DNA from 3 places in the Thalassotalea insulae genome. Region 2 is predicted to be linked to each of the others. Evidence: predicted binding sites of a transcription regulator. Region 2 holds the regulator's gene; each other region holds the start of a gene.

Region 1 (10,954 bases), 4.1 Mb from region 2:
TTCTTTTAATGATTAACCTTAGCTAGCCTCGACTTAACAAAAAGTTGAGGCTAGCTGCCGCTATCTTACAGGCATGGTCTAGTTGAAAAATCCTGGTTTTACCGCCCTTTTGAAACTGATCTGCTTTAATCAAACAGGACACTTTAATAATGGAATATAATCCAATTATTGAGGTGTTAAATGACAAAACGAATAAACAGAAGTTACACGGCTGAATTTAAACAAGAAGCCGTCGCATTAGTAACCGAACAAGGCTACAGCGTACCGAAGGCCGCAGCATCTTTGGGTATCACGGATAAATTACTTTATAACTGGAAAGCCAAGCTTGAAGCAGAGCAATCAGGTGCTAGTTTAAATGCCGATGAGCGGGCTGAACTGCTGAGGTTACGCAAGGAAAATAAAGAGCTAAGGATGGAAAAAGAGATATTAAAAAAGGCCAGCGCCCTCCTGCTAAAGGAAACCAAGTAACGTACAAAACGATAAAGCAGCTATCTTCTGCATTTCCAGTAGTTAAACTCTGCCAGATTATGAATATCAGCCGCTCTGCGTATTACGCTTGGCTCAAACGGCCAGCTAAAATCATCACAGCAGAGCAACTGAACTTATATCGAAAGGCAAAGTACTTCTTCGAGAAAAGTAGAAATAGCTTGGGTTATCGTGAGCTTAGAAAGAAATTACGCAGAGAGGGCTTTAATGTCAGTGATTATGGCGTTCAAAAGTTAATGGCAACACTTGGCTTAGTGGTTACTCAACGAGTGGCCTACAAGGTAACAACTAAGCGTAAGCACAGTGATGCTGTTGCTGATAATTTGTTGAACCAGAACTTTAACCCTGTCGCTCCAAATCAAGTGTGGGCTGGTGACGTGACGTATTTGAGGATTGGTGAAGGTTGGATGTATCTAGCCATTGTTATGGATTTATATTCTCGTCGTATCGTTGGTTGGCATATTGATAAGCGCATGACGACTGATTTGGTAAGTAAAGCGATGATGAAAGCTTATAACTTACGCCAACCACCAAAGGGGCTAGTGTTTCACTCGGATAGAGGTTCACAATATACCAGTAAGCGATATCGTCATTTACTGACAAATTATGGTATCAGATCCAGTATGGGCGATGTTGGTGCGTGTTGGGATAATGCGGTTGTTGAACGATTCTTCGGCAGCCTAAAACATGACTGGTTACTGAAAGTGCCACAACCGACTCGTAATCATATGAGAAATGATGTAACGGCGTATATGCGCTATTACAACTTAGAACGACTTCATTCAGCTAATGGTGATCTGTCGCCAATAGATTATGAACAAAATTCCTTAAGAAAAGTGTCCTGAATTAGTTGCGCAGAACAAAAACAAATGACTCGTTTAGCTAAGACATTCATCTCAATAAATATTCGTGCTAACATCTGGCAAAAATAATTCTCCCATTCAGGTATTTTGATGAAAATCATCTCTTTTAATATTAACGGCCTACGTGCCCGTTTACACCAGCTACAAGCCATTATCGACAAACATCAACCTGATATTATCGGTCTGCAAGAAATTAAGGTGCATGATGATGCTTTTCCATTAGCGGATGTTGAAGCCATGGGATATCACGTCTATTTTCACGGCCAGAAAGCCCATTACGGTGTGGCTATGCTATGTAAAAAAGAGGCTGACGTGGTGACTAAGGGCTTCCCAACCGATACGGAAGAGTCACAAAAACGGATGATCATGGTACAAACCACTAATGAAGCTGATGAAAAAGTGACGGTACTAAACGGGTACTTTCCACAAGGGGATAACATTGCTCATGAAACCAAATTCCCTTATAAGCGCCAATTTTATAAAGACTTAATGACTTATTTAAATGAACATCATACCCCAGATGAGCATGTTGTAGTGATGGGCGATATCAATATCTCGCCGATTGATTTAGATATTGGCATAGGTGAACCTAATCGCAAGCGCTGGTTAAAAACCGGTAAATGTAGTTTCCAACCGGAAGAGCGTGAATGGTTAGCGACCTTAATGAACTGGGGCTTTAAAGATACCTTCCGCGAATTACATCCTGACAGAGAAGAGCGTTATTCCTGGTTTGATTATCGCTCACGTGGTTTTGATGATAACCGTGGCCTGCGCATTGACGTGATTTTAGCTACGGAAAAATTTGCCGCCAGCTGTGTTGAATCCGATATAGACTACGAATTACGCGGTATTGAAAAACCGTCTGATCACGCGCCCATCTGGTCAGTGTTTCAATAACCAAACATAATGCAGAGGGAAGTTATTTCCTCTGCTAAGCTCAAACCAAACAAGTCAAATAGATCATTTTTTATGTCAAAGCCAGCCCAATATCGCTGCCCTATTTGCCAGCAGACCTTAACCCTTACGCAACGAACGTTTCGCTGCGAAAACAATCATTGCTTTGATAAAGCGAAAGAGGGTTATGTCAATCTGTTACCGGTACAGTTTAAGCATTCTAAAGATCCCGGTGATAACAAAGCCATGGTCAATGCTCGCAGAGCATTTCTTGAACAAGGTTATTATCAACCGCTGATTGAAAAGCTGGTAGAAACTTATCAGCAATATGGAAATGCCAGCGGCACATTATTTGACGCTGGCTGTGGTGAGGGCTATTACACTCATCAGCACCAAACAGATAACAATCAGGTTTATGGCATCGATATCGCCAAAGAAGCAATAAAAAAAGCAGCGAAAAAATATTCCCAGTGTCATTTTAGCGTTGGCACCTTGTCGCAGCTGCCATTTCACGATCAGCACTTTGACTGGTTATTTTCTATTTATGCCCCCATTTTAGAGCAAGAATTTACCCGGGTACTCAAACCATCGGGTTATTTGCTGACCGTGACACCTGCGAAACGTCATTTGTTTGAATTAAAAGAAAAAATCTATCAAAACGCTAACGAACATGATATCACCAGACAACCGATTGAACACTTACGCTTAGTCACAGAGCAGCAATTATCCTATCAAATGAACTTAGCAACAGGCGATGATATTCTTAACTTGCTATCGATGACCCCTTTTGCCTTTAAGGCATCTGAGCAGGTTAAACATACCCTCGCGCAAATGACAGATTTTAGTTGTCAGGCAGATTTTTTAATTCGTTTGTATCAAAAATGACTTTGCTCAACGTCATCTATATCGCAAAGAGTTGACTATATGGCTTAGGCAAAGCGTGCAGCAGAACGTCCTTTTGCAGTCACAGTAGAGTCCGACAAACAATATTTTGGGTGTGCTTGTGGCAAAAGTACTAATCAGCCTTTTTGTGAGGGTTCACATAATAAAAAGTGGCTAACAATTAAGAATGATGATGAGCGTTAGCATAGCTTACATGTAGCAACTGCGCTAAATCTAAATAACGCGGCTTACCCATAGATAACTTTAATTGCCCGCCACTTTGATTGATCTTAGCCACCCCTTCTTTATACCAGGCAGCCAATGCCGGAGGTAAGTATTTATCCGCTTTAACTCCAAGCATTACTAATGCTTGAATCGGAACACTTAATATAAAGACAGTGTAAACAATGGATTGTGGCAGTTGAGGTAAACCACCTAAATATAATTGCATGACCAACACAAAAATAGCAATACCTGGCAAGTATCGACAGGCTAAGCGACTCACCTGAATAGAACGATATTCGGCAAAATAACTGGCTAATTCTGCCTTTTCTGGCCACAACTGCATATATTTGCGACCCAACTTTACAATTTCTACTACATTCATAATGCGTCACATTATAACAACTCTTACTTAAAAGATAGCATAAATTAGCGGTAACTCGAAAATCTCTTTTATCGTGAAAACATTGAAACAAATCAAATATCAAACGCCGATTCTGGCCTATACTGACGTTAATCTGAACACTCAAATAATCTACATGAAAAACAATATATTAGTAATCAACTGTGGCAGCTCCTCACTGAAGTGCTCTTTAATCAATCCCGTTAATGGCGATATTATATTTTTCGCACTGGCTGAAAAATTATTTACTCAAGATGCCCTGATAAGCTTTAAACAAGGTGAAATTAAACAAACAACACCGTTAATCTCCCCTTATGATCATCAGGCAGCGATTCAGTCATTAGTCGCATTTTTAACACAACAATCACTGCATAGCAGCATCTGTGCGATTGGTCATAGAGTAGTACATGGCGGTGAGAAATATAGTCAACCCACCTTGATCTCCGAACAAGTCAAAACCAGTATTAATGAACTGGCCAAACTGGCTCCTTTGCATAACCCAGCGAATTTACAAGGCATTAATGCTGCCGAAACGATATTTAGCAACTTACCACAAGTGGCTATTTTTGATACCGCGTTCCATCAAAGCATGCCAGAAAAAGCATTTTTATATGCTTTACCCTATTCGCTCTACAAAGAGCACGGAATTAGAAAGTACGGCTTTCATGGCACCAGCCACTACTTTGTCTGTAAAAATGCAGCAAAAATCCTAGATAAACCATTAGAGCAATGCAATTTCATCAGCGCTCATTTAGGTAACGGCTGTAGTATTAGCGCAGTAAAAAACGGCAAAAGTGTCGATACCAGCCTAGGGTTAACTCCGCTTGAAGGCTTAATGATGGGCACGCGCAGTGGCAGCATCGACCCCGGCATTATCTTTCACTTAGTCGAGCAACTTGGTTACAGCCTTGAGCAGGTCAATATTTTACTCAACAAAGAAAGCGGCTTATTAGGGGTGTCGCAATTAACCAACGACTGCCGCGAACTCGAACAGGCCAGTGCTGACGGCAATGATTTAGCACAACTAGCACTGCAAATATTCTGCTATCGCATTGCAAAAATGATTGCCTCATTTGTCCCCTGCTTTATGCAACTGGACGGGTTGATTTTCACTGGTGGTATTGGTGAAAACTCACAGTTTGTTCGCTCTCAGGTGTTAGCGCAATTGTCCCTACTTAACTTTACTGAAGATCAGTCGGCCAATCAGCATTGTCGATTCGGCCAGTCCGGTAACATCAGCACAGAAAACTCTCGCCCATGCTGGGTGATCCCCACTAATGAAGAATGGGTGATCGCCGAGCAAAGTTATCAATTATTAAACGGAGCGAAGTAAGATGTCTCGTAAAATTATGCTCATTCCCGTTGGTTTTGGTGTCGGGCTGACCAGTGTCGCCCTCGGCTTAGTTCATGCCTGCCAGCAACAAGGTATTAAAGTTGGTCATTTTAAGCCAATTAGCCAACAGTCACGTAATAAACGAACAAATAAAAATCAGACCATTGCCTTATCCACACATACGCTTTCATTGTCATTAAGCGATGTTGAAGAGAAAATGGGCGACGGCCTACAAGATGTAGTACTAGAACAAATTGTCGAGAACTGTGAAAAATACAGTAAAGATGTTGATGTGACTATTATTGAAGGGCTCATTCCAACAACTCGGCAACCCTATGCAACCCGTATTAATCGTGATGTGGCTCAGGCATTATCCGCGGAAATCGTGCTAGTTGCTTCCCCAGACAGTGACAGTATCGAAGAATTTGAAGACAGGTTAGAAGTCAGTGCCGGCAGCTTTGGCGGCATAAAAAACAAGAAACTGATCGGTTGTATTATTAATAAAATTAATGCCCCTGATAAAGAAGAATTTGGCCTCTTACCCCGTGAAAACGAATACGGTGAAAATAAAGCGCTGCAACCGTGGCATGAGCTGGCAATTTTTAACCATCGAAACTTTGAATTGTTAGGCACTATCGCCTGGGAAATCGATCTAATCGCACCTCGGGTTGTTGATATCAGTAATTATCTTGACGCAGACATATTAAATACCGGTGATATCGAACATCGTCGTATCCGCAGCATCAGCTTTTGTGCCCGCAGCGCCGAAAATTTAATGAGTCATTTACAACCGGGCAGGTTAATTGTCACTCCAGGAGATCGCACTGACATCATTATCGCTACTTGCCTATCCGCACTAAACGGCACTAAATTAGCGGCCTTATTATTAACTAACGGTTATCAGCCTAATGAACAGGTTATGCGCTTATGTAAACAGGCACTACAAGCAGGCTTACCTGTGCTTTCTGTGCCCTGGGACACCTGGCAAACGTCTCGTCATTTACTTAATTTTAATCCAGAAATTCCCGCAGACGATCAGCAGCGCCACGAAAAAGTTAAACAATTTATTGCTGACAATATTTCCCCAAGCTGGTTAAGTCATTTAAAAGACAATGTCAGCGAACTGGAGAAATTTTCGCCGCCCGCATTTCGTCATAAATTAACGGAACTTGCCCGCTTCGCGAATAAACTAATCGTATTGCCGGAGGGCACGGATATTAGAACGATTAAGGCAGCGGCGATCTGTGTGGAACGCAAAATTGCCCGTTGCCAGCTATTAGGTGATAAAGAAACCATTTTAACTATTGCCGAGCAGCAAGGGATAGACTTACCAGCCGAATTACTGATAACAGCTCCCAACACCATTCGACATAATTATATTGCGCCATTTGTTGAGTTAAGAAAGCACAAAGGCATGACCGAAGTTGTCGCTCAGCAGCAACTCACTGATAATACTGTACTTGCTACTATGATGTTACAACAGGGTCAAGTTGATGGCCTGGTTTCAGGTGCAGTAAATACAACCGCCAATACCATTCGCCCCGCGCTACAACTAATCAAAACCTCCCCCGACAGTAACTTGGTTTCTTCCGTGTTTTTCATGCTATTACCGGATCAAGTACTGGTTTACGGCGATTGCGCGATAAACCCTGAACCAAATGCCGAACAATTAGCAGATATTGCCATTCAGTCTGCGGATTCTGCCAAAAACTTTGGTATCGAACCTAAAGTAGCAATGATCAGTTACAGTACCGGACGCTCAGGTAAAGGTGCAGATGTGGAGAAAGTGACGAAAGCAACGGAGTTAGTCAAAGCCCGACGACCGGATATCATCATTGATGGGCCGCTGCAATATGATGCAGCGATTATGGAAAATGTCGCGAAGAAAAAAGCGCCTGATAGCCCAGTGGCAGGTCAAGCCACCGTTTTTGTTTTTCCTGATTTAAATACCGGCAATACCACCTACAAGGCGGTACAACGTTCTGCAGATGTTGTCAGCATAGGTCCGATGCTACAAGGGATGAATAAACCGGTGAACGATTTATCTCGTGGCGCGCTGGTAGATGATATCGTCTACACCATAGCGTTGACGGCGATCCAGGCTAAGCAAAATCAATAATTTCCTCAAATAAACTGAAGAAATTTCCCGGCTACAAACAAGATAACACAGATATTTACTCATTATCTGCGTTATCTTGCATCAAGTTGACATTTTCGTTTAATTCACATCTTAAATCGTACAATTATTAGCTAGCTAAAAAACGCACTAGTGATTTTATTCTTATATTTCATCATGATAACTAACTAAGCATAGGTTGCTCACAATGATATCCACAGCTTTTGTGGATATCATTTATAAAACATAAAAACGATTAACAACTAATGTTTTCACCAAATAAACCTAACAAACACCTGTAAAGCTTAAGTTTGACAGCTAAAACCAGATAAACACATGGTTTTCACGAAATCACAGAACAGTTATTTCACAGCGCAGCAAAGAAACTATTCCACATCACCTAGCATTCACTAACCTTGGACGGTATAGTTAAACAAAGCCAACAAATAAACATTATCACGCTATGTCGACATTGACGTTAAGACTATTAAATGAAAATTTTGCCATCCATAGTGTGGCAGCTGATAAGGAAATTCCAAAGCAAGTATTTGAAGCGCCAATATTTTTTATTGCCAAGACCTTTGAAGAGACATCGCTTGTGCTTCCTAGTAATATCGACATCGACAGTGAAGATGTTGAGCCTGACTGGCAAGCACTGGAAGTGGTTGGTCCGCTCGATTTTTCACTAACAGGTATTCTATCGAGTATTTCAACAGTACTAGCGAATGAAAAAATCAGTATTTTTGCGATTTCTACCTTTGATACCGATTATATCTTGGTAAAATCAAACAAGATAAATCATGCAGTCACTGCACTGCGCAATAACAACTACCAAGTAATATAACCATGACCATACTTTACGGAATTAAGAACTGCGATACCGTCAAAAAAGCCAGAAAATGGCTAGACACTAATAATGTCACTTACCACTTTCATGACCTGAGAGGAGATGGCTTAGATAACGAGCTGTTAACAAGCTTTGTCGAAAAAAGTGACTGGCAAATAATGCTTAACAAGCGCAGTACTACTTATAAAAATCTACCCGATGAAATCAAAAACAACCTTACTGAACAGGTATTATTTGACACGGTTTTAACTCACCCCACCTTGCTCAAGCGGCCATTATTGATGACAGATAATGCGTTACATATCGGCTTTAAAGCCGAGCAATATCAAGAGTTATTTTAATAATGGAAAAACCTCTCGCGCCGGTCATTGAACTAACCAAGTCATTGATATCAAGAATGTCTGTCACCCCTGAAGATGCGGGCTGTCAAACGCTGCTCTGTGAATTGTTAAGCCCTTATGGCTTTAATTGTGAAACCATGGTGTTTGAAGATACCACGAACCTTTGGGCACGCCGCGGCACTTCAGGCCCGGTATTTTGTTTTGCCGGCCATACCGATGTGGTACCTGCCGGCAATCTGGAATTATGGCACTCCCCACCTTTTGCACCGACAATTATAGACGGTATGCTCTATGGCCGTGGTGCCGCAGATATGAAAGGTAGTCTTGCGGCTATGGTGATAGCTACAGAGCAATTTGTTAAAGACTTTCCTGATCATCATGGCTCAATTGCATTTCTTATCACTAGTGATGAAGAAGGTCCGTTTATTAATGGCACTACTCGAGTTATTGATACGCTGGAAGCACGTAATGAAAAAATCGATTACTGTATTGTCGGCGAACCATCAAGCTCACATCAAATTGGTGATATCGTTAAAAATGGTCGCCGTGGTTCTATTTCTGGCGAATTAGCCATTCACGGCAAACAAGGTCACGTTGCGTATCCTGAGCATGTCAAAAATCCGATCCATCTGGCAATGCCAGCGTTAGCTGAGCTTAGTCAAATGCATTGGGATCATGGCAATGATTATTTTCCAGAAACCAGCTTTCAATTATCAAATATTCAATCCGGCACCGGTGCTACCAATGTGGTGCCAGGTCATTTAAATGCCTGGTTTAATCTACGCTACAGTACTGAACTGACCGATCAACAGATTGTTGATAAAATCAATGCCGTACTCACTGAACATCAACTGGATTATGATATCAAGTGGACGTTTAACGGCCAGCCATTTATTACCGAACCCGGCACCTTAGTCAATGCGGTTGCGGATGCGATTACTTCCGTAACCGGACGAGAAACACAGCTTTCAACTTCAGGTGGCACTTCAGATGGCCGCTTTATTGCACCAACTGGCGCTCAAGTTGTAGAACTAGGCCCATGTAACGCTACTATCCATCAGGTGAACGAATCTGTGTCATGCGATGATTTAGAAAGCTTAGTGGATATCTATTATCAAACCTTAGTGAAGGTCTTAACCTAGTTTATGAGCAACAGCATACTCTATGGTCAAAGTGAGCAGCACCTTAGCTGGCTAAGCGATAAGCTCGCTATTCATCAGGCGGTAGTCACTCCCTGGCAGCAACTGTGCCAGCAGGCGAAACGGGATGGAATTGAGCTGGAAATTGCCAGCGGATTTCGTTCATTTGAGCGACAATTAAGCATTTGGAATGGTAAATTTAACGGCGAACTGACGGTAAAAGATATTAACAACCAAGTTGTTAATATCGAACAATTACCGGACAGTGAACGTATAAACGAGATTTTAACCTTTTCTGCGCTGCCAGGTACCAGTCGCCATCATTGGGGTACAGATATTGATATATATTCACCATCATTATTAACCAACGGAAAAACACTGCAACTAGAGCCTTGGGAATACCAAGCAGGTGGACCATTTGCTACATTAAGTGATTGGTTACAACAACATGCTGCCGATTATGGCTTTTATTTTCCCTATGATAAATACCGCGGTGGTGTGGCACCGGAACCCTGGCATTTGTCCTATTTTCCACTGGCGCAACAATTTCAGCAGCAATTTAATAGTAAAGATTTAACTCACTACCTGCAAAGCAATGATATAATGGGCAAAGACGTTATTATCAAACAGCTTGATACGATTTTAACTCAATATGTATTTAACATAGGACAGATCCCTAATGAGTGAATGGATAGCCCCGCTCCTTATCATCATAGCCTTGGTACTGATCATCGGCAATTTTAGTACCTTTCAAAAAAGTGCGAAAACACCATTACGTAAGAAAAGTCTCAATGATTTAGAAGAAACCTTGCCTCGCACAAATAAGCCCTCCATTAAAGCAGAAACTTTCGACAAGAAATGACCAATAGAAAAATAACAGTTGTTGATTATCAAGCGGACTGGGTCAATAAATTCACTGACGAGAAAGCCTTACTGATACAAGCAATCGGAAATATTGCGCTCAATATTGAACATATTGGCAGCACTTCAGTACCCGGCCTAGCAGCTAAACCCATTATCGATATCTTAGTTGAAGTAACCGATCTAAATAGGTTGGATACTAAATCTAACGAGATGGTTGCCTTAGGCTATAATATCAAGGGCGAAAACGGTATTTCAGGACGTCGATACTTCCAAAAAGGTGACAACCAGCGCAGCCACCATCTCCATGCCTTTAACCAAAATGATCCGCATCTGATGCGTCACAGGGCATTTCGAGATTATTTACTGGCTCATTCAAATGTCGCGCAGCAATACGCTAAGATTAAAACGCAAGCAGCACACCAATGTCAGCATGACACAAACATGTATATGGCGTTAAAAAACGACTTTATTCAACACCACGAAACCAAAGCCATTAACTGGTATCAGCTAATGGCTAGATAATATATCGATTAAATACTTTTTGGTTTACGACAATTAGGTCGA
Region 2 (10,954 bases):
GAAGTCGCACAAAATCATACCAGTTTAGTGATTGCCCATCGGTTATCGACTATCGTTGATGCCGATAATATTTTAGTCTTGCATCAAGGGCAATTAATTGAGCAGGGTGATCATCAACATTTATTGAAACAACAAGGACATTATTATCGTATGTGGCAATTACAGCAAAGCACTAAAGAAAACACAGAGGAAAAGCTGAATGACTGAGCAAATTCATCCCGCAATTGTCAAAACTAAGCGCTGGCTAGAGCAGGTGATTATTGGTTTAAATTTTTGTCCTTTTGCGAAAAAAGAGTTTGTTAATAACACTATCAAGTATCATATCTGTCCGCATACCCGCATAGAAAAAGTATTAACTGATTTAGCCGGACAATTTGAATATCTAGCCGCGCATCCTGAAACAGAAACTACGTTATTGATTTGTAGCTTAGGTTTTAGAGATTTTGATGCTTATTTAGAGTTACTCGATTATGCTAATGAGTTACTGGTTGATTTAGGGTTTGAAGGTACATTTCAGCTTGCCAGTTTTCATCCCGATTATGTATTTGAAGGAGAAGCAGCGGAAGACGCCGCTAATTTTACTAATCGCTCACCTTTGCCGATGCTACATTTGCTTAGAGAAGAAAGCCTTTCCAAGGTGCTAACCTTATACCCTGAGCCTGAACGAATTCCTGATAATAATATCGCACTTGCTAGAGAAAAAGGCAGTACTTATTTTCGGCAAATATTACAGCATATTCATGACTAGCGCTGCTTGCTTTGGTAAAAGCTTTTATTCATTGGTTAACTTTAGGTATAATTAACCTTTTGTCGTTTAGAATGTCTCGAACGCTAAGCGGTATTTATCTCAGTTGTTTGATAAAAAGGTAATTTAGTGGAAGAACGTTCAATTTTGCAGGTCGGTGGTAGTATAGAAAAGGCATTAAAAGGAGAGTATTCCATTGATGTTAAAGGGGTATTGCACGAAGCTTGGCGTTTGACAAATAAATCGCGTAGCTCGATCAATTTGGGTCTGTTTATCTCATTATTAATCGGTGTTTTGGTCACTTTGTTAGTCGCTAGCTATGTCGGCGGCGTTGACGTTTTATTTCAAGAACAGCAAGGACAGCAGGAGCCGCAGGCTGGTGCGTTGCTTAATATCTTGGTGACTATAGTGGTTTACCCTTTCTTAGTTGGCGTTGAGATGATGGGGATCTTCCATGCGGTTGGGTTACAAACTCATGTTAAACTGATATTTGCTTTTTTAAAGCGTGGCAGCTGGGTCGCTATCTGTGCCTTGTTATCTTCCACTATGGTGGCACTTGGCGTTACCATGTTCTACTTACCCGGAATTTATCTCGCTGTTGCTCTCTCGTTAGTGCTGCCATTAGTGGTAGAAAAAAAAATGTCGCCATTAAAAGCCATTAGCCTCTCGTTGCAAGTCACTCGCTTTCAGTGGTTTCATTTATTTGCTATCTATTTAGTACTGTTTATTGCACTTATTCTTTGTGTTTTACCACTGGTGCTATTAGCGACAACTTCTGTTGCTTTGCTTGGAGGGGTTTTTACTTTGTTTGCGTTAAGCTATTTGGCGCCAATGTTTTATAATGTAAAAGGAATTTTATATCGCGAGATCTTTGGTATGCATTTAAGTGTCAGCAAAGATGCCAGTGATCATTTCGACAGCACATTTTCGGCATAGTTAAAAGGAGTTTGCAGTGTTTAAAACATGGTTAATCAGGGCAAGTTTATTTGCGGTTTTTATCATTGCTTTAGTTAAACCGCTGATCGAACAACAGCAATATCAAGTTGCAGATAAACAAGATGATCAAGTTAGTGCAAAGTCACAAGTTGAACAGCCTTTGCACAATGTAGACTTGCCTGAATTTGCTGATATTAAAGATGTTAAGCAAAAGAAAAAACAATTTTTTGCTTTCATTAAACCGGCAATTGATGATGAAAATGACCGTATTAGTCGTTTACGAAAACAATTATTCGTAATTGAGCAAAAACTTGTTCAGTCGCAAGCGTTAACAGCGGAAGAAAGCCAGTTAATGCAGCAATTAGCAAAAAAATACAAAGTCAGTAAAAAATTGTCACCGGTTGATAAAATTAAGGAATTATTAACTAGGGTTGATATCGTACCGAAAGAGCTAATTTTAGTTCAGGCGGCGAATGAATCCGCGTGGGGAACATCTCGTTTTGCCCGTATAGGGTTAAATTTTTTCGGCATCTGGTGTTATAAAAAAGGTTGCGGCATGGTACCTAATGGGCGAGATGAAGGGCTTAAACACGAAGTGGCGGCGTTTCAATCAGTAGAAAAGGCTGTGCAGCATTATCTTTTTAATATTAATACTAATGCAGCATATCGGGTATTTCGCATTATCAGAAGTCAGTTACGCCAACAGGATAAGCCATTATCTGCGCAAATATTAGCGACAGGTTTATTGCCGTATTCTGAAAGAGGTACAGATTACGTACTTGAGATCAGTGAAATGATCAGACATAACCAGCGTTATTTTGATAGTTATGCCAGTGAGTAGTCTAGCCGAAGGTAAATCAGAACTTTGATAAAAAAGCGCGATAATATATCGCGCTTTTTTGCTTTGATAACGGAATTAATATTATTTGCATTAAATATTGATTCCAATAGATATAACTTAGCCGATAAAAATAACTTTCATTAAAAATAGTAGCGCTAGCACTATGACGCTAGGATTAAGTTGTTTATATTGCCCACTAAACAGGCGAACTGCAACATAACTGATAAAACCAAAAGTAATGCCATGAGCGATAGAAAAAGTAAGTGGCATGGTAATACAGATAATAGCTACAGGGACAGCGTCTGAAAGGTCATGCCAGTCTACCTGTACTAGACCTGCTAACATGAGTACTGCGACATAAAATAATGGGCCAGCCGTTGCGTATGCGGGTACCATACCTGCTAATGGTGAAAAGAATAACGCCAATAAAAACAGTACGCCTACTACAACAGCCGTTAGGCCAGTTCTGCCGCCAGCGGCAACGCCAGCGGTGCTTTCTACATAACTGGTAGTTGTTGAGGTGCCAAGCATACTACCGGCAACTGTTGCGGTAGAATCAGCTAGTAGTGCTTTACCTAAACGCGGTAAATTACCTTTACTGTCGAGTAGCTCTCCTTTTTGTGCAACGGCAATCAGCGTGCCTGAGGTATCAAATAAATCGACAAATAAAAATGCAAAAACAACGCTGATCATCCCAACATTGAAAGCGCCGGCAATATCCAATTGCATCAACGTGGGGCTGATCGACGGCGGCGATGATATCAGCCCTTGATATTCTATATTACCGGCAAGTAAGCCTATTAAGGTAATAGCTAATATTGAGATCATTACCGCGCCGTTGATTTGTTTATTTGCTAGGCCGACAATCAGGAATAAGCCCAATGCTGCCATTACCGCTGGAAACGCAGTAACATCGCCAAGGCTAACAAAGGTTGCCGGGTTATCAACAACAATGCCGGCATTTTTTAACGCAATAAAAGCTAAAAACAAGCCAATGCCAGCAGCGATACCAAAACGTAAAGCATGAGGAATGGAATTGATGATCCATTCCCTTAATTTAAATAAGCTTAACAAGGTAAAAATACAGCCAGAGAGAAATACACCACCAAGTGCGACTTGCCAGCTATAGCCCATTTCCAGGACCACACTATAGGTAAAAAACGCGTTTAATCCCATGCCTGGTGCTAAGGCAATCGGATAATTGGCAAGCAGTCCCATAATAAAGCAACCCAGAGCTGCGGCCAGGCAGGTGGCAACAAAAATAGCACCATGATCCATCCCTGTTGCAGCCAGCATGGTGGGATTAACAAAAATAATATAGGCCATTGTTAAAAACGTAGTGATCCCGGCAATTATTTCTTGTTTAATCGAAGTATGATGGGCATTAAGGGCAAAAATTCTTTCAAACATAATTAAATTCTCATGCTATTAGCGGTATCGGCGTTGCTCATTATTTTATTTCAACAATATCAAGCTGTTGGGCATTATCTTGGTGATAAGAGGGGGCTGTTGATGGCGTGACAGCTAGGTCGTCAGATGGATCGAAAGCGACATCACCACCATTAATGACACCTGAGTCGACGGTAATGGTTTTAAAATCAAACAGGTTATTGTCACATAAGTGAGACGGCACGACATTTTGCATCGCGGTGAACATTGACTCGATACGACCAGGGAATTTATCGTGCCAGTCGTTCAGCATTTGTTTAATGTTTTGTCGCTGTAAATTGGGTTGCGAACCGCATAAATTACATGGAATGATCGGAAACTGCTTCAACTCAGCATACTGAATCAGCTCAGACTCTTTACAAAAGGCTAATGGGCGAATGACGACATGTTCACCATTATCTGAGACTAGTTTGGCTGGCATCGCTTTTAATTTGCCGCCGTAAAACATATTGAGCATCATAGTCTCTATCATGTCATCTCTGTGGTGTCCTAGCGCAATTTTAGTGGCATTAAGCTCTTTAGCTACCCGATATAGCACTGCTCGACGTAAGCGTGAGCATAAACTACAGGTGGTTTTGCCTTCAGGAATTTTTTCTTTGACTATTGCGTAGGTATCTTCTTCGATAATTTTATAATCAACATTGAGTGAAGCAAGATAATTGGGCAGCACATCTTCAGGAAAGCCTGGCTGTTTCTGATCTAGGTTAACAGCAACAATATCAAAATGTATCGGCGCCGATTCCTTTAAAATCAACAAGATGGATAGTAACGCGTAACTGTCTTTGCCGCCAGATAAACAAACCATTATCTTGTCACCATCTTCAATCATATTATATTGGGCAATTGCTTGACCAACATGACGACGAAGTCTTTTCTCAAGTTTATTGAGTTGTGTTTTTTGCTGTGAAGTTAATGTATTTGTAAGTAGAGTACTGGCCATCGCGCGTTCATCATATTTAAATCAAAAATCGGCGCGTATTATATACAAACTGAGCGTTAAGTAACATCTTATCTCAAAGGTATTAACGCTCAGTTTGTTGTCATCAGCCTAAGATTATTCCGCCATAGGGGAGACGTAGCCATCAGGTTTTAATGCCAAAACATCACAATTCAGTCGATCGATAACATGTTCTGCTGTATTACCAATTAGAGCGGCAGAAATACCCGTACGGCCAACCGTGCCTAAAATAACCAATTCTGCATCTAACTCGTTTGATAAATTTTCAATGACATCTTCGGGTAAACCTTCAACTACATGGGTATGCTCTTCACCAATTGAATAGCTCTGCGCGTGTTTTGCCATCGCTTCTTTATGATGGTTAAACATCGAATCGTTATATTCACTGGCGTTAAATTCAGGGATTTCAATGGCAATGTTTACCGGTGTACCAGGGAAAGAATTGACTAAATGAATATTGGCTAAAATAAGTTTAGATAAATGAATGGCTTCTTCAGTTATTTTGACATTGAGCGATTGGTGTTCAGATTCATCACTGCCAACATTTAATGCGGCCACAATATTGCCGTTAATTGGCCAGGAATGCTCTTTCACCAATAAAACAGGGCATGGGCATTTTCTTAAAATATGCCAGTCGGTTGGGGTGAAAATTACAGATTTTAGTTTATCGTGCTGATGGGTGCCTTTGATGACTATGTCGTATTGATGCTTTAATACCTGTTCGATAATAGGTTCAAATGGACGGTTATGCCAAATCACCTTGCTGTCAATAGTGAGATCTTGATGGTCGATACTATCAATTATGTCATTGAGCCACTGGATACGATCATTAATTAAGGATTGACGCATAGCTTCGCGTTCATCACTTGATAGCATAGTTGTCATTTCATAGGAAAAGTCATAAATCGACAAAAATGCGGTGATCATAGCTCCCGTTTTTTTCGCTAACTCTACTGCACGCTTCAGGGCTTTTTGCTCTTCAGTTGTTGGATCTATCACTGCTAATATTTTTTGATACTTTTCCATTATCCGCTCCAATTAAGATAAAACTGGTTATTAACTTATCTTCAGTATAGCGAGAATACGGCAATATTAAACATTAATACTTTGTTTTAAATCAAAAAGTATTTGATCAATCTTAGTGTTGAGGAAGTAGTAAAAGTAGGGAGGAATACACAAGGTGTGCTGATTTATAAATCAGCACACTCGTTTAGTTTATCTATATCTAAAATAGTAATGAGTTTACCGTCAACTTGAATAATGCCGCTCTTATGAAAACGGTTTAATAAGCGGCTAATAGTTTCCACGGTTAAACCAATATAATTGCCGATATCACTGCGGGTCATGGTTAAACGAAACTCTTTTGCTGATAAGCCACGTGCTTGATAACGAGCACTTAATGAGCTGATAAAGGTTGCTAAACGTTGCTCGGCATTTTTACGGTTAAGCAAAGTTAACATTTGTTGATCGGTTTTGATTTCACTGCTCATCATGCGCAAAATTTGTTTTTTTAATTTCGGCATGCTGTTCGATAGGTTATCTAAAGTATTGTAAGGGATCTCACAGACCATAGATGTTTCTAATGCCTTAGCAAAGCTTGGGTGCTCAGTGGCAGCAATAGCATCAAAGCCAAGTAAATCACCAGCGAGGTGAAAACCGGTAATTTGTTCTTCGCCACTTTCATTCACGGTAAATGTTTTAAAAGTACCAGAGCGAATTGCATACAAGGACTGCATTTTCTGACCGTCTTGGAACAGCTCTTCACCTTTATGGATTGGGCGTTTACGATCGATAATTTGATCGAGCGTATCCATCTCCCGATCGTTTAACGAGAAAGGCAGACATAGCTCACTAATACTACAATTTTGGCAGTGGATATGCTGCTGACCGGAACATTGATTCTTATACATAAAATCCTTTATCACTCAATCTTGGTTGCTACCTTTGCTATGGTATTAAAATAGGGTTCTGTATGCAATGTTTAATGTAAAAATGCCATAAGCAATGAGTAGTAAAGCGATGAACTTTCTGACGCGAACATTTTTGAATAATTGCTGCCCTTGCACTATTCCAAAAGATAAAAATAGCAGTGCGGGGAGTGTTCCTAAACCAAAACACATCATAATTAACGCCCCCGTTTTTCCACTACCACTAGCCAGTGACCAAGTTAAGGTTGAATAAACCAAACCACAAGGTAACCAGCCCCATAGTGCACCTAGTAACAATGCCTGCTTTAAGTTGTTAACCGGCAATAATTTTTTACTAAATGGCGAAATATATTGCCACAAGTGTTTGCCAAGCATTTCTACCTTAGTCAACCACATCAGCCATTGGCCCATATAGAGGCCGAGTAAGATTAAAAATATGCCAGCGATGATTTTTAATCCGGTGATCGGTAAACCGATATTTTTGGCGGCAAGTGAACCGGTAAAGCCGGCTATTGCACCAATCAATGCATATGATGAGATGCGGCCAATATGGTAACTGATAACGTAAAGTGGATGATTTTTAGCGTCTTTGGCTAAGGAAGAGGTAAACATGGTGGTGATTCCACCACACATGCCGATACAGTGCCCTGAGCCCATCAAGCCGATAATAAATGCGGAAAAATAATCGATTTCCATTAATTTAACTAAGCTTATAACTTTGGTATAGATGATATCACGCCGTTGAATCTAAAAGATAATTTTTTAAAAATCTTCGCTCTAAACTAGAGTCTGTTGATCTCAAGTTTGTTTTTGTAGCAACTTGTTTGGTATTGATACACTGCAGCGTTTGTGACCTGTAGTCATTCTACTCAAATCAAGCGGTAATGATTTTATGCTCCTGCAAAGTCACCTTATCCCACATCCATGCGGGGCAACACAGTAGAAATGCCAAACAGATGCTGCCTAAAGGGGTCAACTAAATTCAAACAGCAAAGATTAACAGCCCTTAATAGTTGCATAATTTTGTTAATTTGCCGCAAATGTGATTTGAATCAATCAATCTGCTTATTCAAGATAAAAAGCATGATCTCCAACAACAAATTGTTTTAGTACTTTCGATAAATTAGCTTGCACCTATCAGTTAACGGTAATAAAGGCAGTTAAAAAGTGAATGGGATAAGCAAAATTTGCTCAATCGTGGCGTTAGCTACTGTACTTGCGTTTTACCCTTTGGCGTTACATGCGAAATCCAGCCAGGTTTCCATCAGTAAAGCGCGTCAAAAGCAGCTTATTCACCTTGTGAAACAGGACTGCGGTTCATGTCATGGTATGACATTAAAAGGTGGCTTAGGACCGGCACTAACGAAAGAGGCGCTAAAAAATAAGCCCTTATTACTTTTACAAAACACTATTACCCACGGCAGGCCAGGTACGGCAATGCCGCCGTGGAAGTCGATCATTAATGAACAAGAAGCTTTGTGGATCAGCAAGCTGTTATTACAAGGGATGAACCATGAGAAAGAATAAATCTTTAGCAATAATCGCAGTAGCATTAGTCAGTGTGTCTTTACTGTCATCATGTAGTCAAACCACGGATGTCAAAGAAAATACTAAAGTAACAACACTGCGCTCAACTGGCGATATCGGCGTCATTATTGAAAGAGCTAGCGGCCAGGTGCAAATTGTCGAACATAGCAATAATTCCTTGCTGAGTGAATTGAATGGCCTAGGTGATTTATCTCATGCTTCGATCGTTTTTTCTCGTGATCAGCGTTATGCCTATGTCTTTGGTCGTGACGGTGGTTTAACAAAAGTGGATCTATTACAAGATAAGATTGCCAAGCGGGTGATTCAATCCGGTAACAGTATCGGTGGCGCCATTAGTCAGGATGGAAAACTGGTGGCGGTTTCCAATTACACCCCGGGTGGCGTTAAGGTGTTTAACAGTGAGACTTTGGCGTTGGTTGCAGATATTCAAGCGACGGTTGTGCCGAGTAAAGGGCATACTAAAGATGGACAGCCATATCGTTCTAAAGTGGTGGGATTGGTTGATGCACCGGGTAATAAGTTTGTTTTCAGCCTGTTTGACAGTCATGAAACTTGGATCGCTGATTTTTCCAAGCCAGAAATGAAACTGACTAAATTTACCGATATCGGTTTGTTTCCTTATGACGCACTGATCAGTCCTGACGGTAGATATTATATTGCCGGCTTATTTGGTGAAGATGGCATGGCGTTACTTGATTTGTGGCATCCAGAAAAAGGCACACGGCGTATTTTGCCCAATTATGGTAAAGAGGATAAAAAGCTGCCAGTTTATAAAATGCCACACCTTGAAGGATGGGCAATGGCAGGTGATTACGCTTTCGTCCCGGCCGTGGGGCGACACAAGGTGTTAGTCGTTAGCACTAAAACCTGGCAGCAGGTTGCAGAAATTCCGGCGCACAGCCAACCAGTATTTGTTATGGCACAGCCGGATAACCGTCAAATCTGGGTTAACTTTGCCTTTCCAGATAACAATACCATTCAGGTATTTAATACCGAAACCTTTGACTTGGTAAACACACTACAGCCAGGGCCGGCGGTATTGCATATGGAATTTACCCCAAGAGGAGAACATGTTTGGATCTCAGTTCGTGACAATAATGAAGTACAAATTTACGACACCAATAGCCAAGCTTTATTAAAAACCCTGCCAGTTAAAAGCCCGAGCGGTATTTTCTTTACTAATCGTGCTCACCAGATAGGTCTGTGATTATGAGTGAGTTAAATTTAAGTGAAGTGCGGTTAAGTGAATTACAGCAGCGGATCATTAATCGTTATCAAAAGGGTTTCCCACTAGTCGAACAACCTTACGTGGAAATTGCTGAGCAACTGGCGGTAAGTGAACAGCAAGTGATCGAAGCAATAGAAGAGCTTCATCGGTATCAGGCATTATCTCGTGTCGGTGCGGTATTTGACCATAAAAAGGCAGGCGCCAGTACACTTGCTGCCATGGCGGTACCTGAACAGCAATTGGATAAAATTGCCGCCATTGTTAATCAGTTTGAGCAGGTTAATCATAACTATGAACGGGAACATGATTACAACTTGTGGTTTGTCGTGACCGCCAGTGACTTGTTAGCACTTAATCGGGTATTAGAGCAAATAGAGTTATTGACTGGCTTGCCAATTTTAGTGTTGCCGATGGAAGCTTCGTACCATATAGATCTGGGCTTTACTATCGATTTTGCTAGCACCAATAGTACTGCAACAGTTAATAAGGTAGGGCACTAACGATGTCATTATCGATAAATTTAGCGACTAGCAAGCAGAAAAAAACACAGGTAACTATTTTTCCTGCATTAAACGCAGAGCAACAAGCAAAACTGCGCGGCTTGCTTGAGCAAGGACTGCCAACTTGCAGCAGACCTTATTTAGCCTTAGCTAGGAAAATTGGTTTGGCAGAATCGCCATTTATTGAGCAACAAGTGATTGAGCAGATAAAACTGTGGCAACAGCAAGGACTTATTCGCCGCTTCGGGTTAGTGGTTAAGCATAGAAAACTTGGCTTTAATGCTAATGCCATGGTGGTTTGGAATATTGCAGATACGGCAGTAGATGGCATAGCTAAACAGCTGTCGCAATGTCCGGAAGTGTCTTTATGTTATCGTCGGCCAAGACGATTACCGGATTGGCCATATAACCTATTTTGCATGATCCATGGCATTGAAAGGGCCAAGGTTATCTCCCAGTTACAAGCAATTACCGAAAGGTTAAATTTGAGTCATATCGAAAAAAATGTGTTATTTAGCACCCGGGCTTTTAAGCAACAAGGAGCTCGCTATGGCTGACAACATCATAAGCCTTAAAAAAGGAAAGTGCTAAGTATGAATAAAACAGCAACTTTGGCCGAACTGTCATCGCTAGATCGTAAATTGATCAACCTGTTACAAAGGGGCTTACCAATATGTGAACAGCCGTTTGCTCAAATAGCAACGGAAGTAGACGCCAGTGAACAGGAAGTGATCGCTGCATTAAACAAGCTAATGAGCGAAAAAGTGCTGACACGTTTTGGCCCTATGTATGACGCGGCCTGCTTAGGTGGTGCTTTTACT
Region 3 (10,954 bases), 4.0 Mb from region 2:
CCTTAGCACTTTCCGGATGTTTTTTAGGCATTGCCATGCCACAGTTTTGACAATGGGTATTTTGACTATCATTGGGGGTTTGACAGTATAAACACGGAACGTTATCTGGCGACATTGCTACAACCTATTGATGAGTGAGTTGATAGTATAATTGTGGTAAGCGCACCGGCAATTGGGAGGGCTTATGAATAACGGTATAACCATTGCTACCAAATAGATAGGGCAAATAGTCGGCTGCTTCTTGATCTATGGTTAAACAAAACGGTTTTATCCCTAGCTTGAGCGCTTCGGTTATCGCCTGTTTGGTATCTTCTACACCAAACCTGCCTTCATAATGATCAATATCATTTGGTTTGCCATCGGTTAATATTAACAATAATTTCTGTGTACTTTTTTGCTCCGTTAAAATTTTTGTTGCCTGACGTATTGCAGCGCCCATACGCGTATAAAATCCAGGTCTAATCGCTTGTAATCGCCCTCTGATGTTATCGTCATAACGCTCTGTAAAGTTCTTTAATACGGTAAAGCGAATATTACTGCGTTTCACCGAAGAAAAACCATACATGGCAAAATTATCACCAACGGCATTTAATGCTTCGCCAAACAGCATCATGCTGTCTTTTACTACATCGATAACACGGTTATTATCATCTAAATAGGCATCTGTTGACATTGAAAAGTCGGCCAACAGTAAACTGGAAATATCTCGGTTGTTTCCCCTAAAGCTTTGATATAGCCCTTTCTCTTTGGTCGGTGATATTTGGCTTTCGACATGAAAATCTAACCAAGCTGCTAGGTCTAGTTCTTCCCCCTGAGGTTGCGTCTTTAACCAGTATCGAATACTTTGTAGCTGCTCAAATTGCGCCCGGATCAAGTTAGCCGTTTTTTGCAATTTAAAAGGTAGCTTTTGCGGTGTACTGTCTCGCGGTAGCATGGGAAAAAGTAAACATCTGTCTGCCACCAAACGCTGTATTTTATAATCCCATTCCGGTAATTTAATGCCATCAGCTAATGGAATATCATCTTCGGAAGCAGATGGTAAGTCCAAATCAATCTTTATCCGTGCGCTTTTTTGCTCATGTTGTTTACTTAAGGTAATGTTATCAAGGTCTTCTGCAACCCTTGTATTGTCTTCATCATCATCGCTGTCATCTACGCCTCGATCTAACTTGCTAAATTCGCTCCATGAAAACATGCTTTCCAGACGGAAAATCATCATGCCATCTTTTTCATTCGGGTTATCAACACGCTCTGCTTTTTTACGACTTGCATTACTTTTAGCGACAGAATTGGAGTTTTCGGTTTCTTCGGACTCGTTTTCTTGGTAATCAGGCTCTACTAATGCATCAGTATGTGCGGAGGGATATAACCAAAGGTATACAGCTTGTGGTGCATAATTAACAGTAGGGAAGTCACTAACTGAGCCAGGTTCTTTTATGGCGCAGATGATCGCCTGCTCCATTTGTTGCTCTGCTATAGGGCGTTTACTGCAGTCAGGGCGATGGTTAATAAAGGCCTGTGCCAGTTTTTGGTACCTCGGTTTTAACGCTGGGTATTTGGTTAACACATCAACAACGAGCTGCTGATTATCTATCGCCCAATGGTTAAATTTCCCTTGCTGATGTGCCGCTAATACCGCCAGCCAAATATAGAGATCTCTATTGAGGGATTTATCGGGAAAAACGGCGAGTTTTTCGGGTAATCTTAAGCTTTCATCATCTTGCCATGCTAAGCTTAATTGCTTGTTTTCTCCTGCTATTTTTTGTAGCAGACTTCGCCTGACAATATAATCTCTGGCACTGGCAGCTTCAATTCGTTTTACGCTTTCGCCACCTAACGCACGATATACCACGCCAACGGATTTATTGACCTCAGCAAAACTGACTTCTGCATCAACAAAATTTTCGCTCGCTTTTCGGGTGATATATTTATGCCATAGACCACCAATCCACTCTTCCATATTTGTTCACTATTTCAGGTGTAATTAACTAGAGTGTAATGATATTAGTCAACAGAGTTTGTGACTTAAATCAAAAGAGGTTGTAGCAATTAACTATTTAATGGTTATTTCTCCTTATTATCAGAAATTTTAAGGTTTGGCAGGTTGGTATCTGCTATGACTTTTAATACTATGGCGATCATAAAAAAGAAAAATGCCGAAGCGCCGAAACTTGCCTTCATTACATCATTTTGTTGATCGATAAATACTGTGGCATAGATCAAACAGCTTATTGCCACCAAAGTGCTTATTACAGCGATAATTTTGGCTACTTTTTGTAGCAGGTGTGGCGTCGTTTTTCTGATAGCTTGGGAGTTTGCCATTGGTAAATTATCCTAAATAACCTGAGGTTAAATAAATAAAGGCCGCGCTAATTAATAGCACGGCCAATCATTATAAGTATTTTATCGCTAATAAATATTAAGCTTCAGCTGCTTTTTTATCAACAAAGAAGCTATATAGGTAAGCAATTAAACCAAGTAAGAATACGACACCCGCAGCTTCACGTAACCAGTAGAAAATAGCGAGTTTATCTTGTGTCACCATAAAGCTTAATGCCTCACCTGTTTCAGGTATACGTTGTAACCATACTTGGAGTACACCAGCACCTGTTAGGAATAAGGTGATAAATACCATGGCAACGGTCATTAGCCAGAAGCCCCACATTTCCCATACTTGAGATCGGTTGCTCATTGCTTCACCAATACCGCGGATCTTCGGCATAGCATAAGAAATAATGGTCATTACTATCATCGCATATGCGCCATAGAATGCCATATGACCGTGGGCTGCGGTAATTTGCGTGCCGTGGGTAAAGTAGTTGACCGGAGCCAAGGTGTGTAAGAAGCCCCATACGCCAGCGCCTAAGAACGCCATTACCGCTGTTCCTAATGCCCATAAGGTGGCAGCTTTATTAGGATGCTCACGACGGCGTCTGTTGACCATATTAAATGCGTACAATACCATGGCAAAGAAAGGTAAAGGTTCAAGTGCAGAGAAGACACTACCAATCCACTGCCAGTATTCTGGCGTCATTAACCAATAGAAGTGGTGACCGGTACCTAAAATACCTGTGATCAGCGCCATTGCAATAATGACATATAACCATTTTTCGATAACTTCACGGTCTACACCAGTTATTTTGATTAAGACATAGGCCAAAATCGCACCCATGATCAATTCCCAAACACCTTCTACCCATAAGTGCACGACATACCACCAGAAAAGCTTATCTAGCGCTAAGTTTGAAGGGTTATAGAAAGAGAATAAGAACATAACGGCTAAGCCGACAAGACCAGTTAGCAACACGATATTAATAACGGTTTTACGACCTTTAAGTATTGTCATGCCTAAGTTAAATAAGAAACCTAATGCAACAACTACAATTCCAAGTTTAGTAATTGTCGGCTGTTCTAAGAACTCACGTCCCATCGTTGGCCAGATATGGTTTAACGTATAGTCCGCAAGTTTAGAATAGGGCACTAACAGATAACCAAGAATGGTTAGTACGCCAGCGACGGCAAATATCCAAAATAGCGCAATGGCTAATTTAGGACTATAGAGTTCAGTTTCTGATTCTTCAGGTACTAAATAATAAGCGGCCCCCATAAAGCCAAATAACAGCCAAACAATCAGTAAGTTGGTATGTACCATACGTGCAACATTGAACGGAATAAGACCACCATCAATATCACCAACGACGTATTGTAAGCCCATTAATAAGCCAAACAAAATTTGACCAACGAATAAAATTAAAGCAAAAACAAAATAAGGCTTTGCGACTGCTTGAGATTGATATTTTAGAGTATTCATCGCATTATCCCTCATCGTTTGGCGGCCAGTTATTAGTATCGGTTTCTGCCGTCCACTTCAAAAATTCAGCTAAATCATCAATTTCTTGATCAGTTAGGTGAAAGTTAGGCATTTGACGGCGACCAGGAATATTTAATGGTTGTGCTTTCATCCAGCCATTCATAAATGCTTTGAATGAATCTAAATTTCCACCACCGCGACGTTGATATACATTCGATAATTCAGGAGCAAAATATGCGCCTTCACCAATTAATGTATGACAACCTATGCAGTTATTTTTTTCCCATAACTCCTTACCGCGCTCTACAGCTTCGGTAATATTTTCACGATGATCCCGTTTAGGCATTTCTTTTGTTGTGTGCAAGGTTAAGCCCAAAAATATTAATATGAAGAATATACTTCCTCCATAATAAATATTTCGAGCCATGCCTTTAGTAAAGCTATCAGACATGGTATTTCCCTTAAAAGTAAGTAATAAAACCGAATTAATAATAGGTAGTTGTAAAGGTCAAAGGCTTGATAGAAATCAACTTTTTATCAAAGTAATGAAAGAAAAAATAAAAGCTTATAAAAACATACGCTAGATCAAAATAAAGGCGTTTTTTTTGCCATTGCTCTAGCAATATTAAGCATGCCAATTAAGACAAAAAGAGTGTGTAAGGTAATGAAATAAACCAGCATTACCATAATTGATGAACTGACATTATCCGTTGCAATAATGACAACTAAAGGGAGCAGGATAAGTAATATGAAAGCAGATAAAGAGAGTTGTATTGCTCGGTATAGGTGGAATCTATGCCATCCCTTATCTTGCTTGCGTTGAAAGAACAACCAGAGTAAATAGAGAAAGGATAGGCCAGGCAATAATAATAAATTTGCCAGGTAAAGAGACTGATAGAGTATTGCTGCATTTTTCTTGTGCACTGGAGAAGTTGCCATATTTACTCCTATGTCAGCAAAGTCGTTAATTTAGATCACATACACTAAAAATATAACCAATGGTATGATGATGACATAGCTAAGCAGCAGTCGTCGCCATAACTTAGGCGCTGTTTTTAGCTCCATAAAAATATCGGTTATTTGTTGTCCCTTAACAAATACCATAGCTAATACTAAAAAGATGACTAGACTTTTTTGACCACTGTATGTCCCTAGCAATACTGATAAAACGGTTAGTATCGTTAAAATACCCCATGATATAACGGCTGATTTAGCTGACAACATATACTACTACCTCACGCAGTTCGGGTAATTACTATTAAATAACATAAACAAGCGGAAACAAAATTATCCATACCATATCTACCATATGCCAGTAACAGGCACCAGATTCAAATCCGGAAACATCATGTTGGTAGCTATCAGTTTTAGCTTTTACCGCAATAAACCCTAAAATCACCATACCTAAAATGACATGTAAAAAATGAAAAAATGTGATTAAAAAATAGAGGGTAAAAAAAACATTCGTTTCTATAGTAAAGCCTAGTTCAAATAACGAATGGTATTCCCAGGATTTACATAATAAATAGACACAGGAGCACAGTTGCGCCAATGTCAAAAGCTGAATTGAAAGTTGATTATTTTTTTGATGAATAGCTCGTACAGCAAGGGCAACAAATAAGCTACTAGTGATCAGCGCAATAGTGTTTATCACACCAGCGGTTTTATGTAATTGAGCTTTGCCTTGCTTAAACAGCTCAATATTTAGTTGCTCTGATACAGCAAAGCCAATAAAGAAAATAGCAAAAACAGTGAGCTCAGCTAAAATAAAAAACCACATGGCTAAGTCACCAGGTAGCCTGTTGCTCGCTTCAGTTATCGGACCAGATACTCTACTACTCATCGAAGTAAATTCTTGCGACATCCATAATCGCATTGACGGTATCTGGCTCATCGGATAACGGCTCAGCTAAACAACTTCGACATACGTCTAACGCATTCATACCACTAGACATCATTTTGGCTGCATAAATGAGTAAACGAGTAGAGGCTACTTCATCTAAGTCACTTTGTTCTAGTTTCCTTAGTGCTTGACCTAATTCAACAAGTTTATATGCCAGATGGGCATCAACTCCTGCTTCGTTGATGATAATATCTTGTTCAATTTCCGTTTTTGGATAATCAAACCTTAACGCAACAAATCGTTGTCGTGTACTTGGCTTCATGCCCTTAAGTAAATTTTGGTAGCCTGGGTTATAGGAAACAACCAGCATAAAGTCAGGTGACGCTTCTATTAATTCTCCCGTTCTTTCAAGCGGTAATACTCTTCTATCATCAGCAAGTGGATGCAGTACTACCGTTGTATCTTTACGAGCTTCAACGACTTCATCTAAGTAGCAAATACCACCTTCTCGTACGGCTTTAGTTAACGGACCATCTTGCCAATAGGTGCCATCAGGACCTATCAAGTGACGACCAACTAAATCAGCAGCCGTTAGATCGTCATGACAAGCTACGGTATAAAGAGGTTTGTTCAGTTTTTCCGCCATATGGGCAATAAAACGTGTTTTTCCACAACCCGTTGGTCCTTTAATTAACAAGGGTAAATTATGCTGGTAAGCGTATTCAAACACAGAGACTTCGCGCTCTTGTTCCTTATAAAATAAGGCATTTTTTTCATTTAGCTTGGTATTAAAATTGACTGTGGTCATAACACTAGATTCACCAATAAAATAAGTCGTTTCACGATACGCCTTACAGTGGCTAATAGCAAAATAGAATAGCGGTTAATTGATGGGGATCAATTGTTGTAATTGAGCAATAGGTGCAAAATTTTAATGTTGCTTGAATACATCAATTACTATGGCTTTATCACATTTACCACGCCTGTCATTTTAGGGTGTGGCCCACAGATGTAATCAAACTTTCCTGTTTTTTCAAAGGTATATTGATAATTTTCACCGGGGAAAAAATAGTCGGGTTCTTCATTTACTAATGCTTTAAACCAAACACTATGGTATTGCCTTTTTTCGATGTTTTTCCAAATGACCGTATCACCAGCATTGATGGTTATTTCGCTTGGAATAAACTTTTTTTTATATATCTCTACGATAACATCTTTAGCGTAACTATTGATGCTCACAGAAGTGAATAATACTAGTGTAAAAAACGCTTTCATAAGTGCTTGCCTTAGTTAATTTCTTTTATTGAAATACGATTAGCTTGCTTGACTGTTGTTAAATCTTCAAACTTTGCTGCAGGTCTGTCAACTTCTTCTGATTCTGCCCCTTGTACCCAAGTTAGCAAGCTTCCTTCTGGGTTATTTAACTGTACTTGCTGACATGCAGAAATACATTGCGCGCATTGTGTGCAAGTAAACTTGGCCCGTTTCATATTACGTGTCGGTAAACGCATTGGGCATGCTTGATCACAGGGCTTATCTGCTTGGTTCAGTGCACATTCCCGACAAGCTTTCGCCCTTTTTCGATCAAACTTTACCACCATGGCTTGCTTATTCGCCATCCAAATCAAACTCTGAAACAACCCTAATGCGCAACCGTATTTACAAAACACATGACGGGCAAAAATAAAATCTAAGGTAAAAATTGTTGTAGCGACTGCAATGAAAACACTGGCGCCAAAGCCCAAATTAAAATGCACTAAATCTATTAACAAAGTTTTAGGGTCTAACAGATAACTTAATAGGCCGACTGCCCAGACAAACGCCATGCTAAAGGCGGTAATAAAAACGATAAACTTCGGGACAAATTTTGCAACCGTTTGGCTAGGCTTTTCCCATAAAGTAACGCGGTTTAGCTGTTTTAACATTAACTGATTAATTAGCTCTACTACGGAGAAATGTGGGCACAACCAGCCACAATAGATTCGGCCATATTTCCAAATCAGCCAACCCGTTATCGCGACAAACCCGATTCCAGGTAATAGGACTCGGGTAAATATTCGAATGGCAGCATCAAAGGCATCGCCATCACCTGTTAATATATGCTCAATACTAAGCGTCCAAGGCTGAGCAAAAATAATGAAGTGACCTAATTCAAGGTCAAAACGGAAAATGTCGAGTAGAGGGGCGAATAAAAACAGTAAAAAGAACGCTATTTTCGTTACATTTCGCCATTGTTGTAACTTCATAGGCATAGTCAATCTTAATGTAATAATTCATACTGACAGTATAGTTGAACACTTCTGCCTCTGAGTTAATCTGGATCAATTTGCACAGAGTAATACTAACTCTATTTATCAGTAGCTAAAAATAGCAATGGCTTCAGTCAAGGTGCAATAATTAGTTATGTATATGTAAGGCACTAGTGAAAAAGTGTAAGGTATCATTGTTGTTAGCTCTTACATTCGGTTAACGCTTTATCTCAGCAAGTTGTTCTTCTAAAACTTTTATTTTTGCTTTGGCTTGCTCTAAGTTGTTAGTTAATCGTTCAAATGTTGAAGCTTGGTTATGCTTCATTAACTCTAGTTGTTCTTTGAGTGTTATTCTTTCTTCTTTGGCAGAACTATTAGTTCGTATTTCTAATTCAAGCTGTGATTCAAGTTCTTTAATACGAGCAATTGCTTGACCGGATTTATCGGTTAATCGTTCAATCGTTGCAACTGAATTTGTTTTTATGTGTTCAAGTCGAGTTGCTAATTTGTTGTTTTCACCACTTAAAGCAGCGATCATTCGCTCTGCTTTTTCAAGCGCATTTAAATCACTTTCTACTGTTAAACCAGTTTCTTGCTGAGATAGTTGCTGCTCAAGCGTGATAACTTTGGCATTTGCTTGTTCAAGCGATGCCAGTAATTTAGTCTGAGTTGCCTTATCATTGGCGATGTCATTACTAACATTAACTAAGCGTGATTGTAAGTTGGCAGATTTTGATTGTTCTTCTGCAAGTTGTTGTGCCAGAATTTTATTTTCCTGTTGTATTTCGCTCAGTTGTTCGTTGGTCTCGTCAAATTGTTGTACATTCTGAGAAGAGAAGGTTGCTAATTCGTTTCGATGGCAGGTATTTAATTCACTTATTTCTTGTTGCTGAGCATCGCGTAATGCGTTGAGACTTTCTCGGTATTGATTTTTTGCCGCTGCAATATGTTGTTCTTGTTTTGTTTTTTCTTCAGCTAACTGTTGTTCAAGTTGGCTTATGGTTGTTTGTAGCACGCTTAATTGTTGCTGACTTGCTAGATATTGTTCAGCTTTCGCCTTGAGTAATGTATTCGTTTCGGTTAATTGCGTAACTTGTTCGGTTAGGTTATCTAGTTGCGTTTCATTTTCATTGATAATGCTTTCAATCGCTATTCGGTGTGCTTGTTGTTGGGCAATTAACGATTGCTGATGGTGTTGCTTTAACGAATTAACTTCATCGTTGTAGCCGCTAGTTAGCTGTTGAAATTTCTCCTGAAATTCTTGTGATTGTTGTTTTAGTTGTTGATGAGTTTCGTCTACAAACTTAGATTGACTGTCAAGGTTTGCTTGCAACTCTTGGCTTTTAGCTAAAAGAATTTGTTCAATGTCTTGCTGTTTAGCGAGTAAGGTTTGTTGCTCTCCAGCTTGGCTGGCTTGTTGTTTGGCTATTTCTTCTTGCATTATTTGGCTAATGCTAGGCGGAATTTCAGATTTGCTGTCTGAGTTGTTATCTGAATTTTGTGCAGGAGAGGCTAACGATTGATTCAATTTCCGTTGATGCCACTGGTGAAAATAGGCAGCGACATCAATAGAGTCATTGGGAAACTTTTCTAGTACACTCTCTAAGGTGACAGAGGTACCTGTTTTCAGGGTTTGTTCACAAAATAATTCAACATCCTCATAGGTGAGTGATTTAAGTGGTTGTGCCATAGGGTTACCTCCAAAATACAACCAAAAAACCGAATAGTCGTTGTATCAACACATACTGGTAATTATAACGGGTATTAAGGATAATTTTTTAGCTTTGCCAACATTTGTGATTTTTGGGTTATTCTTGTGATGAATTAGCACAACTGAACGTCTGCTTTATTGAGTCAAAGATTTAATATCAGACCGCAGTGATGGCCTCAAATTCACTCTTGTCGGAGGTGCTCATAGCTGTGTGAAAATTATGTTTAACCTTGTCAAACAAAACTGTCACCTCAAATATGAGCTATTACAATTTAGTTGATATAAAAAAGGCCTTTTGCAAACAAAGGCCTTTAAATTGATGCGAATTAGTTAGTGTTATTGCTTAGTGGCATTAACTTCCGCTTCAGCGTTATCAAGTGCCAATTTATAGCCAAAAGAGACATGATGATAACGGGCTTTTGAATAATCATCGTGGATAGCGAAGCCAAAGTTATAGACTTTGCCTGATTCAATAGTTAAATCTCCTGGCTTATTTGACGCTAGTTTACGCTTAAATATCACTGACCATGTTCCGCTATTTAGTGTTGCTGTTACTTCTGCGCCTTGCCCACTATGCATCTTACGTTCAGCGAGAATGTGGCCATCTTCAACTTCTCCATTGCCAGATTTATAGCGAAGTAAATCTAAATATTGGTTATTGGCCATTGCAGCATCAATAGCTGATTGGTCTTTGAGTTTATCCCAGCCACCTAATGCTTTGCCACCTCGGCCTTTTAACTCTAGTTTAGTGCGAGATTCCTTAACATATTTAGTGACGCCAGAATTGAGGTCCAATCTTTTGGCCAAATCACTTCCTAATAAATCATCTTTTTCAGGGGTGAAAGGCATAGTTGAAGCATCTGCATGGCAAGATGACCAGCAACCTGCACGATCTGCATATTCTAAATCGTCAGTTGCAATCATTAATGCCAATTTAATCGGGTTTTCGGGATCCATTTTGCCACCATCAACAAATGGTACTGGCGCATGCTCACCATCTTCCCAACTAAAGCGCAAATATAAATATTCTTTATCATGGGTTGCATCGATAGTGACAGGGAAGCTACCACGCTTACCTGGGATAACATTCGGCTCTAGATCTTTTTCGCTTTGACCAGTGACTATATTTTGTCCGATATCCGCTATTTCTTCGCCATGACATTCAATACAGCGATCACCTTTAGTGAAAGCGCGTTTGCCACCATGCTTACGACCTAAAATCCACTCAAGAGATGCTGTACCTGGATAAAATACTGAAATTTCAGTAGAAGCAGATTTACTCCAATCGACATTAATGTTATCTGTTGACAAAGTTTTGTTTGTCGCTGAGTTTTCAGAGC

Evidence for each region. The regulator FNR, encoded in region 2, switches genes on or off when oxygen is low (the NO sensors DNR and NnrR bind a similar motif). The targets are predictions, from matches to a motif close to TTGATCTAGATCAA.
Region 1: QQK06_RS01085 (acetate kinase) is a predicted target of FNR. The motif match lies at 3,815-3,828, and genes of this name have one in related genera.
Region 3: QQK06_RS01300 (CbbQ/NirQ/NorQ/GpvN family protein) is a predicted target of FNR. The motif match lies at 6,542-6,555, and genes of this name have one in related genera.

Annotation. Positions count from the first base shown of each region.
Region 1 is NZ_BSST01000001.1:223,543-234,496, forward strand. Features, by position in the region: gene nirD (nitrite reductase small subunit NirD) at 1-9, shown strand, start outside; one part of gene QQK06_RS01060 (IS3 family transposase) at 181-457, shown strand; one part of gene QQK06_RS01060 (IS3 family transposase) at 457-1,331, shown strand; gene xthA (exodeoxyribonuclease III) at 1,440-2,246, shown strand; gene rlmA (23S rRNA (guanine(745)-N(1))-methyltransferase) at 2,319-3,128, shown strand; partial or broken gene QQK06_RS01075 (CDGSH iron-sulfur domain-containing protein) at 3,225-3,329, shown strand; gene yfbV (terminus macrodomain insulation protein YfbV) at 3,307-3,732, opposite strand; gene QQK06_RS01085 (acetate kinase) at 3,887-5,083, shown strand; gene pta (phosphate acetyltransferase) at 5,085-7,202, shown strand; gene QQK06_RS01095 (ACT domain-containing protein) at 7,663-8,043, shown strand; gene QQK06_RS01100 (ArsC family reductase) at 8,046-8,387, shown strand; gene dapE (succinyl-diaminopimelate desuccinylase) at 8,390-9,529, shown strand; gene QQK06_RS01110 (M15 family metallopeptidase) at 9,533-10,213, shown strand; gene QQK06_RS01115 (hypothetical protein) at 10,206-10,388, shown strand; gene QQK06_RS01120 (GrpB family protein) at 10,385-10,912, shown strand; gene QQK06_RS01125 (M48 family metallopeptidase) at 10,921-10,954, opposite strand, start outside.
Region 2 is NZ_BSST01000001.1:4,312,614-4,323,567, reverse strand. Features, by position in the region: gene QQK06_RS19350 (ABCB family ABC transporter ATP-binding protein/permease) at 1-207, shown strand, start outside; gene QQK06_RS19345 (DUF1415 domain-containing protein) at 200-748, shown strand; gene QQK06_RS19340 (hypothetical protein) at 875-1,681, shown strand; gene QQK06_RS19335 (glucosaminidase domain-containing protein) at 1,698-2,522, shown strand; gene QQK06_RS19330 (NCS2 family permease) at 2,640-3,932, opposite strand; gene ttcA (tRNA 2-thiocytidine(32) synthetase TtcA) at 3,973-4,911, opposite strand; gene uspE (universal stress protein UspE) at 5,026-5,955, opposite strand; gene fnr (fumarate/nitrate reduction transcriptional regulator Fnr) at 6,120-6,839, opposite strand; gene QQK06_RS19310 (sulfite exporter TauE/SafE family protein) at 6,885-7,553, opposite strand; gene QQK06_RS19305 (c-type cytochrome) at 8,025-8,384, shown strand; gene QQK06_RS19300 (cytochrome D1 domain-containing protein) at 8,371-9,612, shown strand; gene QQK06_RS19295 (Lrp/AsnC family transcriptional regulator) at 9,615-10,133, shown strand; gene ahbB (siroheme decarboxylase subunit beta) at 10,136-10,690, shown strand; gene QQK06_RS19285 (Lrp/AsnC family transcriptional regulator) at 10,727-10,954, shown strand, end outside.
Region 3 is NZ_BSST01000001.1:274,513-285,466, reverse strand. Features, by position in the region: gene QQK06_RS01340 (DnrP protein) at 1-115, opposite strand, end outside; gene QQK06_RS01335 (nitric oxide reductase activation protein NorD) at 125-1,960, opposite strand; gene QQK06_RS01330 (hypothetical protein) at 2,065-2,322, opposite strand; gene QQK06_RS01325 (cbb3-type cytochrome c oxidase subunit I) at 2,420-3,811, opposite strand; gene QQK06_RS01320 (c-type cytochrome) at 3,816-4,262, opposite strand; gene QQK06_RS01315 (hypothetical protein) at 4,397-4,750, opposite strand; gene QQK06_RS01310 (cytochrome C oxidase subunit IV family protein) at 4,781-5,035, opposite strand; gene QQK06_RS01305 (cytochrome c oxidase subunit 3 family protein) at 5,070-5,654, opposite strand; gene QQK06_RS01300 (CbbQ/NirQ/NorQ/GpvN family protein) at 5,647-6,462, opposite strand; gene QQK06_RS01295 (cupredoxin domain-containing protein) at 6,612-6,929, opposite strand; gene QQK06_RS01290 (4Fe-4S binding protein) at 6,941-7,906, opposite strand; gene QQK06_RS01285 (hypothetical protein) at 8,121-9,593, opposite strand; gene QQK06_RS01280 (NapC/NirT family cytochrome c) at 9,951-10,954, opposite strand, start outside.